2 regions of the Nonomuraea longicatena genome follow, and region 2 is predicted to be linked to the other one. Evidence: riboswitches for the same ligand, from Rfam matches in the RefSeq annotation. Region 2 holds a riboswitch; the other holds the start of a gene.
What was found. A riboswitch is a leader RNA that binds a small molecule or an ion and turns the genes downstream of it on or off. The one in region 2 is predicted to bind S-adenosylmethionine.
Positions count from the first base shown of each region.

Region 1: linked by a shared signal. The riboswitch ahead of thrC (threonine synthase) and the one ahead of ABD120_RS33910 (aminotransferase class V-fold PLP-dependent enzyme) in region 2 are both predicted to bind S-adenosylmethionine.

Region 1 covers NZ_BAAAHQ010000040.1:26,551-30,959, reverse strand. Annotated here, with positions in the region: gene ABD120_RS30825 (cold-shock protein) at 184-384, opposite strand; gene ABD120_RS30820 (MoaD/ThiS family protein) at 619-894, opposite strand; gene thrC (threonine synthase) at 917-2,146, opposite strand; SAM riboswitch class I at 2,160-2,301, opposite strand; gene ABD120_RS30810 (RNA polymerase sigma factor) at 2,381-2,935, opposite strand; gene ABD120_RS30805 (alpha,alpha-trehalose-phosphate synthase (UDP-forming)) at 2,966-4,375, shown strand; gene ABD120_RS30800 (MFS transporter) at 4,384-4,409, shown strand, end outside.
Region 2 covers NZ_BAAAHQ010000045.1:49,218-53,626, forward strand. Annotated here, with positions in the region: gene ABD120_RS33905 (DoxX family protein) at 387-977, shown strand; gene ABD120_RS33910 (aminotransferase class V-fold PLP-dependent enzyme) at 967-2,262, opposite strand; SAM riboswitch class IV at 2,306-2,421, opposite strand; gene ABD120_RS33915 (TerC family protein) at 2,613-3,302, shown strand; gene ABD120_RS33920 (cytochrome P450) at 3,302-4,409, shown strand, end outside.

The DNA of each region.
Region 1 (4,409 bases), on a different contig from region 2:
GGGGAGTGCCAACGAACTGTTTAGCACTCTACCTGGTCGAGTGCAAGCGAGAGCCACCCTGCCGCAGGTCAGGCCCGACCTCCGGGGAGATCGGACCTGCCCTGTGAGTCGAGGAAAGGTGTGTGGCAGTTCCGTACGGACTGCGCTGCCGTACGTGCTGCCGGTTGGTACCAGCTACGCGGTTCAGACAGTACGGACTGACTCCGCCTGCGGCCCCTTCTGGCCCTGCGTGATCTCGAACTCAACCCGCTGGCCTTGCTCGAGAGAACGATACCCGTCCATCAGGATCGCGGAGTAATGGACGAATACATCCTTTCCACCGTCGACCGCGATGAAGCCGTAGCCCTTGTCCGCGTTGAACCACTTGACGGTGCCCTGCGCCACTTCCGACTCCTCTTACTGGGTTCAGGACCCCACCCATTCCTTTGTGAGATCCACGAGCGCCCGCCTTTTCCGGAAAACTGGCAGACGATCGCCCTCGACCATACCTGTGGCATGCCGTTGGGCAACAGAGTCAATCGGCAAACTGCAGATTTCATCCTTTGAAGAGTTGAATTTTCCAGAAATGACAAGGGGCACTCCCGTTCGGGAGTGCCCCATCGACAGGGGGTTGGGGGGTCAGCCGCCCGCGACCGCCGGTATGATCGAGATCTCGGCGCCCTCAGGGGCCGCCGTGTCGAGTCCGTCGGCGAATCGGACGTCCTCTTGCCCAACGTAAACGTTGACGAAACGTCGAATCTTGCCCGATTCATCCAGAATGCGGGCGCCGATCCCGGGGTAGTCCGCGTCCAGCTTCTGAAGGACCTCGCGAAGCGTCGAGCCCTCGCCGCTGACTTCCGCGTTACCCCCAGTGTACGTGCGCAGAATGGTGGGAATCCGCACAGAAACGCTCATGCTAAAACTTCCTTTCAGGTGCTCAGATCGCGCGGAACGCGTCGAGGGAGGGGCGGATGACCGCGCTGGGTGCGGCGATCGACGACACCGCGTCAAGGGTCTTGAGGCCGTCACCGGTGTTGAGCACGACGGTCTCGGCCTCCGGGTCGAGCGTGCCCGCTTCGACGAGCTTCTTCAGCACGCCCACGGTCACCCCGCCCGCGGTCTCGGCGAAGATGCCCTCCGTCGCGGCCAACAGCTTCACCGCATCCACGATCTCGGCGTCGGTGACGTCCTCGACGCCCCCGCCGGTACGGCGCGCGATGTCCAGCACGTACGGCCCGTCCGCCGGGTTGCCGATGGCCAGCGACTTGGCGATGGTGTCCGGCTTGACCGGCTGCACCACCTCGTGCCCCGCCTTGTAGGCCGCCGACACCGGCGAGCACCCCTGCGCCTGCGCCCCGAAGATCTTGTAGGGGGTGTCCTCGACCAGCCCGAGCGCCACGAGCTCCTTGAAGCCCTTGTCGATCTTGGTGAGCTGCGACCCGGAGGCCACCGGGATGACGATCTGCTCGGGCAGCCGCCAGCCGAGTTGCTCGGCGATCTCGTACGCCAGCGTCTTGGACCCCTCCGCGTAGTAGGGCCGCAGGTTCACGTTGACGAAGCCCCACTTGTCGCCGAGCGGGTCGCCGATGAGCTCCGAGCAGAACCGGTTGACCTCGTCGTAGGTTCCCTCGATGCCGATCAGCCTGCCGCCGAACACCCGGGCCATCGCGATCTTGGCCTGTTCGAGGTCGGCGGGGATGAACACGCAGGCGTCGAGCCCGGCGCGGGCGGCCGCCGCGGTGACGGCCCCGGCCAGGTTGCCGGTGGAGGAGCAGGAAAGCGTGTGGAAGCCGAAGGTGCGGGCCGCCTCGACGGCGATGGCCACCACCCGGTCCTTGAAGGAGTGGGTGGGGTTGCCCGAGTCGTCCTTGACGTGCAGCGAGCGCAGTCCGAGTGCGCGCCCGAGGTTGTCGGCCCTGACCAGGTTGGTCCAGCCGGGGTTCATGTTCCGTTTGGCCGCCACGTCGGCGGGCACCGGGAGCAGCGCCCGGTAACGCCAGATGCTGGTGGGTCCGGCCGCGATCTGCTCGCGGGTGACCGTACCGAAGTCGTAGGCCACTTCCAGTGGCCCGAAACACTCCAGACACGCGAAGCTGGGGCCGAGGTCGTAGCGGGCGCCGCACTCGCGGCAGGACAGAGCGACAGCGGGACCGAATTCAAGCGACACGAAGCGAGGCCTTCCCTCATCTTCGTCTGCGGCCACCTTGACCACAGACCGGAATTGGCACCTTGTCCCGGTCGGCCTCGCCCTGTCGCGAGTCACAAGCCGGGAGGGTTGCCGGGGCTTCGCAGGGCCGGTCCCTCCACCCCTCTGGATGAGCAATATGGAGTTGTTGAAATGGACTCTACCTGGTCAAGACGGACAGCTAACCACCTGTCTCGCCAGATGAGACCTACCGTCTCACCGATAATCCTCGCCGAGGAGTCCCTGCACGTGCTTCCGAGCCTGGTGGATGCGTGATTTCGCGGTGCCGAGCGGGATACCTAGCTGTTCGGCCACTTCGTTGTAGTCGAGTTGGACGATGTCACGCAGCACCAGCGCCTGCGCCAGGTCCGGCTTGGCGGCCTCCAGCGACTCCATCGCGTCGAGCAGGTCGAGCCGCGACCCGGCGATCACGCTCACCCTGCGCACGTCCGGCCGCTGCATCGGCAGTTCGTCGGAGGTCTGCTCGGCCGCCCGGCGCTTCAGCGACCGGTACGTCGTGCGCGCGCAGTTGGCCGTCACGATGTGCAGCCACGTGCTGAATCTCGCCCTCCCCTCGAAGCGGCCGATGTTGCGCGCCACGGCGAGGAGCGTGTCCTGGCAGGCCTCCTCGGCGTCCTGGTGGTAGGGCAGGATCCGGGCACAGTGCCGCAGCACGTCCGGTTCGATCCGTCTCAGGAGCTCGCCGAGCGCGCGGTGGTCTCCACCGGCCGCGGAGCGGGCGAGTTCCTCGGTCAGCTCATCAAGCGCCATAGCGGGATCCTATGAGCGGAGGGAAGCTCAATGAACAACATCCTGGTCGCCTCCAACCGGGGTCCTGTCTCCTACACATGCTCCGAGCAGGGCGAACTCACCGTGAGACGGGGCAGCGGCGGTCTGGTTTCCGGCCTGTCGGACACCAGCGGCGACGACCTGCTGTGGGTGTGCGCGGCGATGTCGGAGGCCGACCGGCAGGCCGCGCGCGGCGCCCGGAAGGGCCGCCTCGACCCGGCGGGCCACGGCCGGCTGCGCATGCTGGACCTGCCGCCCGCGACCTTCGATCGCGCCTACAACGGCGTGGCCAACTCCACCCTGTGGTTCGTCCACCACCTGCTCTACGACACACCCGTGAGCCCGCGCTTCGACGCGGCCTTCCGGCGCGAGTGGGCCGCCTACCGCGACTACAACGAGGCGTTCGCCTCGGCCCTGGCCGAGGAGGCGGCACCGGAGGCCCGGGTTCTGGTGCAGGACTACCACCTCACGCTGGTCCCCGCCATGCTCAGGTCCGCCCGGCCCGACCTGCGCGTCGCCCACTTCAGCCACACGCCGTGGGCCCCGCCCGAGTACTTCTCGCTGCTGCCGGACGACGTCGCCGCGCAGGTGCTGGGCGGCATCCTGGGCGCCGAGCACGCGGGTTTCCTCACCGCGCGCTGGGCGCGGGCCTTCACCGACTGCTGCGCGAACCTGCTCGGCGCGCAGACCGACGGCAGAGGCGTCACCCTCGGCGGCAGGACCACCCGTCTCGGCGTCCACAGCCTGGGCGTGGACGGCGAGGCGCTGTGGCGCCGCGCCCACGAACCCGACGTGGAGACCTGCCTCGCGGCCCTCAGGGAGCAGGTCGGCGACCGGCGGCTGATCGTCCGCATCGACCGCGCCGAGCTGTCGAAGAACATCGTGCGCGGCCTGGCCGCCTACCGCGAGTTCCTCGCCGCCCACCCCGAGTGGCACGGCCGGGTGGTCCACCTGGTCTTCGCCTACCCCTCCCGCCACGACCTGCCCGGGTACCGCGCCTACACGGCCGCCGTGCGGCAGGCCGCCGAGGAGATCAGGCACGAGTACGGCACCGCCGACTGGGACCCCCTGGTCCTCGACCTGGCGGACGACTACCCCCGCAGCCTGGCCGCCTACCGGCTGGCCGACGTGCTGGTGGTCAACCCGGTCCGCGACGGCATGAACCTGGTGGCCAAGGAGGGCCCGGTGCTGTCGCGCCGCTGCGCGCTCGTGCTCTCGCGCGAGGCGGGGGCCGCCGCCGAGCTGGGCGCGGACGCGCTGGTGGTCAATCCGTACGACGTGCTGGAGACCGCGCGGGCGCTGCGCATGGCCCTGGAGATGCCGGAGGACGAGCGGCTGCGGCGCGGCGCCCGGCTGGCCACGGCGGCGACGAGCCTGCCGCCGAGACGATGGCTTGCCGCGCAGCTCACCGCCCTGACTTAATACGCTAAGTGACCACAGTCCGGATCCGGCTGAC
Region 2 (4,409 bases):
AAGCCCGGTTACCCGCCGCCCACCGCACTCCGGCCGAGGGCCTCCCCGAGCGCCACTCCCCGCCCGCAGGTCTCCCCGTGACGCCGCGCCGTTGCCCGCGTTCCACGGTCCGCGCCGCGGCCGGCCTGGGCCGTGGAACGGGGTTACCGGGCGGCGTCACGGGCGGATGTGTGAACCGGGGAGTGGCGCTCGGAAAGGCCGGTGGCCGGGTGCGGTGGGCGGCGGGTAAGTGGGCTTGCCGTGACAGATAGCGAGGTCTGTCCCAGAGGAATGGAAGAGATGGTCGGGGTTTGATGGCAAAAGTGATCAGTTGAGTTGGTCAAGGAAGGGAAGAATGCCGAGTTCAGAGTGAGTGTGGAGGGGAGAATCACACGGGGGTAACGCTGATGAAGACAGTGTTTGATGTGGCGGCGCTGATCTCGCGCGTGACGATCGGTGTGATTTTCGTCGCGCACGGCGCGCAGAAGATGCAGAACGGCCTCGGCCCGACCACGCAGATGTTCACCAAGGCGGGCGTGCCGATGCCGGAGCTGGCCGCCGGTTTCACGACCGCCGCCGAACTGCTCGGCGGCGCGCTGCTGATCGTGGGCCTGCTCACGCGGGTGGCCGCGCTCGCGCTGCTGATCGTGACCGTGGGCGCCGTCGTGTTCGTCCACGCCCGTAACGGCGTCTTCGTCACCGACGGCGGATGGGAACTCGTCGGTGCCCTGGCCGCCGGCGCCCTGTTGTTCCTCGCCCTGGGCGCGGGCCGGATCAGCCTCGACGGCATCGTCCACTCGATGTTCCGCGCCCGCGCCGACCGCCGCGCCCGCGACCAGGAGGTGGCCCAGGTGCGCCCCTCGCCCACGCCCCCCACGACGAACCCGACCAATGTCCGCACCGTCCAGGACCCGGCCGGGCCGTCCTCCCTGAGCGAGGCCGACCAGCGTGCGATCGACGAGCTGACGAACGGCGACCAGCCGCGTTCTAACGGCTGACCAGCTCGCGCAGCGCCTCGACGAGCCGGTCCACGTGCTCGTCCGTGGTCCCGATGCCGATCGAGGCGCGCACGGCGGCGACCCGCCCGTCCTCGCACCCCCCGTCGGCAACGGCCCCAAGCAGGTGGGAGACGAACGGGTGGGCGCAGAACTTTCCGTCACGCACGCCGATGCCGTACTCGTTCGACAGCGCCTCCGCGACCTCCCGCGCGCTGTAGCCGTCCACGACGAAGGACACGATGCCGACGCGCGGGTGGTCGGGCCCCCACAGCGACAGCTCGTGCACCGCGTCCACGGTCGCGAGCCCGTCGCGCAGCCGGGCGATCAGCCGCTCCTCCTCGATCACCAGCGGCGCCCAGCCGGTGGCGGCGAGCGCGTCGCAGGCGGCGGCGAGCGCGATGGCGCCGAGCACGTTCGGGGTGCCCGCCTCGTGCCGGGGCTCGGGGTCCTCGTGCCACTCGATGCCGTCCGCGCCGACGGCCTTCACGGCCCCGCCGCCCTTCAGGTACGGCTCGCCGGCGGCCAGCCAGTCGCGCCGCCCGATGAGCACGCCCGCGCCGAACGGGGCGTACAGCTTGTGGCCGGAGAAGGCGACGTAGTCGAGGTCGAGCGCGGCGACGTTGAGCTGGCGGTGGGGCACGAGCTGGGCGGCGTCGACGAGGATGCGCGCGCCGTGCCGGTGGGCGATGTGGGCCAGCGCGGCGATGGGCCACAGCTCGCCGGTGACGTTGGAGGCGGCGGTGACGACCAGCAGCTTGGGCCCGGCGATGCCCGCGAGCGCGCTGTCGGCGGCCCGTACGGCCTCGCCGGGGAAGGCGGGCGGCGCCAGCCGTACGACGTCGTCCCACGGCAGCAGCGACGCGTGGTGCTCGCTGTCGAAGACGACCGCGGTGGTGCCGGCGGGCAGGCATCCGGCGAGCAGGTTGGTGGCGTCCGTGGTGTTGCGGGTGAAGATGACGGCGTCGTCGGACCGGGCGCCCGCGAAGGCTCGCACGCTGTGCCTGGCCTGCTCGTAGCGGGCGGTGGTGAGCTGGGAGGCGTACCCGGCGCCCCGGTGCACGCTGGAGTAGGCGGGCAGGGCGGCGTTCACGGCGGCGCTCACGGGTTCGAGACAGGGCGCGCTGGCCGCGTAGTCGAGATTGGCGTAGTGGACCGTGCGGCCGTCCTTGAGCGGGACCTCCAGGTCGCCGCCGAGGACGGTGGGGACGGTCCGGCTGCCCGGCGCGGGCTGCTCGGGGGAGTCGGCCTGGGCGGGAACGGAACTGAAGATCGTGAGCGTGGACACGGCGAAGCCTCCGGGGTCGTCGGGACCCCTTGGTGCGCCACGGAGCCCGCGCTTGCCCACCACCCTGCGTGGCGGACCAGGTCTTCACCCGGGGCACCCCGCCGCGGACGCGAGGGTTGCCGGCCAGCTAGCCGGGGCTTGTCGCTGGCACTCATGACCTACGTCGGAACTATAACCGACACTCAGCTGTTGTCCGCAACCCCACTTTTTACCCGGAACAACGAATAGTGTGTGCGAGAACTTCTTCGGGGGTTTGGTCGTTGAAGGCGGGGACTGTCCCCGAACGTGGAGGTTGAACGATGTGGGACTGGGTGTCCAACCCTGAAATCTGGATCGGGTTCTTCACCCTGGTGGCGCTGGAGATCGTCCTCGGGATCGACAACATCATCTTCATCTCGATCCTCGCGGGAAAGCTTCCAGAACATCAGCGTGACCGCGCCCGAGTGCTCGGCCTCGCCGCGGCACTGATCAGCAGGCTGCTTCTGCTCTTCGCCCTGTCGTGGGTGGTGGGGCTGAAAGAACCGATCTTCGAGGTACTCGGTCACGCGTTCTCCGGGCGAGATCTCATTCTCCTGGGCGGCGGTCTGTTCCTGCTGGCCAAGGCCACCATCGAGATCGGCCACAGCATGGAGCTGAAGTCGGCCGACCAGAAGCAGCGCAAGGCCGCCTCGTTCGCGTCCGTGATCGTGCAGATCATGATTCTCGACATCGTGTTCTCGCTGGACTCCGTCATCACCGCCGTCGGCATGGTCGACGAACTCCCGGTGATGATCGCGGCGGTGATCGTCTCCGTGATCGTCATGCTGGTCGCCTCCGGGCCGATCAGCCGTTTCGTGGAGAAGCACCCGAGTATCAAGATGCTGGCGCTGGCCTTCCTCGTCCTTATCGGCGTGGTGCTGGTCGCCGATGGTTTCGGACAGCACGTTTCCAAGGGCTACATCTACTTCGCGATGGCCTTCTCCTTGATCGTCGAACTCCTCAACATCCGGGTTCGCACCAGGCGGGCGAAGCTTGAGCAGGCAGAACCTAAGATGGACTAGTGCGTTTTGATCCCTGGAATCCGGATTTCGTCGCATTTCCCTACGACGCCTACGCCGAACTGAGGCGGGAAGCGCCGGTCGGCTTCTTCGAGCCGACCGGCCAGTGGCTCGTCGCCAGGCACGCCGACGTCAACGCGCTGCTGCGGGATCGGCGGCTGGGCCGTACGTATCTGCATGTGGCGACCCACGAGGAGTTCGGGCGGCTGAGCCCGCCGGAGTTCCAGGAGCCCTGGTGGCGGGTCAACAACGCGGGCATGCTCGACCTGGAGCCGCCGGAGCACACCCGGTTGCGCCGCCTGGTGTCCAGGGCGTTCACGCCCCGGATGGTCGAGTCGCTGCGTCCCCGCGTCAAGGAGATCGCCGGTGGTCTCGTGGACGCCTTCGTGGCCCAGGGCGGCGGCGACCTGATCGCCGAGGTGGCCGAGCCGCTGCCGGTGACGGTCATCGCCGAGATGCTCGGCGTGCCCGAGTCCGACCGTGGCCTGCTGCGGCCCTGGTCGGCGGACATGTGCGGGATGTTCGAGCTGAACCCCTCCCTTGAGGCCCAGCACGCGGCCGTCAGGGCGGCGACGGAGTTCGCCGGCTACCTGAGGGGGCTCGCCGCCGAGCGGCGCGGCGACCCGGGCGACGACCTGATCAGCGCGCTCGCCCAGATCGAGGAACTCACCGAGGACGAGCTGGTCGGCACCTGTGTGCTGCTGCTCAACGCCGGTCACGAGGCGACCGTGAACGTCACGGGCAACGGTTGGTGGGCGCTGTTCAGGAACCCGGGCGAGCTCGCCCGGCTGCGTGCCGACCACTCGCTGCTGCCGACGGCGATCGAGGAGCTGATGCGCTGGGACACGCCGCTGCAGATGTTCGAGCGCTGGGTGCTGGAGGACATCGAGATCGGCGGCGTCGCGATCCCGAAGGGCGTCGAGGTCGCGCTGCTGTTCGGCTCGGCCAACCGCGATCCCGAGGTCTTCGTCGAGCCCGACCGCCTCGATCTGGGCCGGGCGGACAACCCGCACATCAGCTTCGGCGCCGGCATCCACTTCTGCCTGGGCGCGCCGCTGGCGCGGATCGAGCTGGCCGAGTCGTTCGGGGCACTGCTGACCAAGGCGCCCG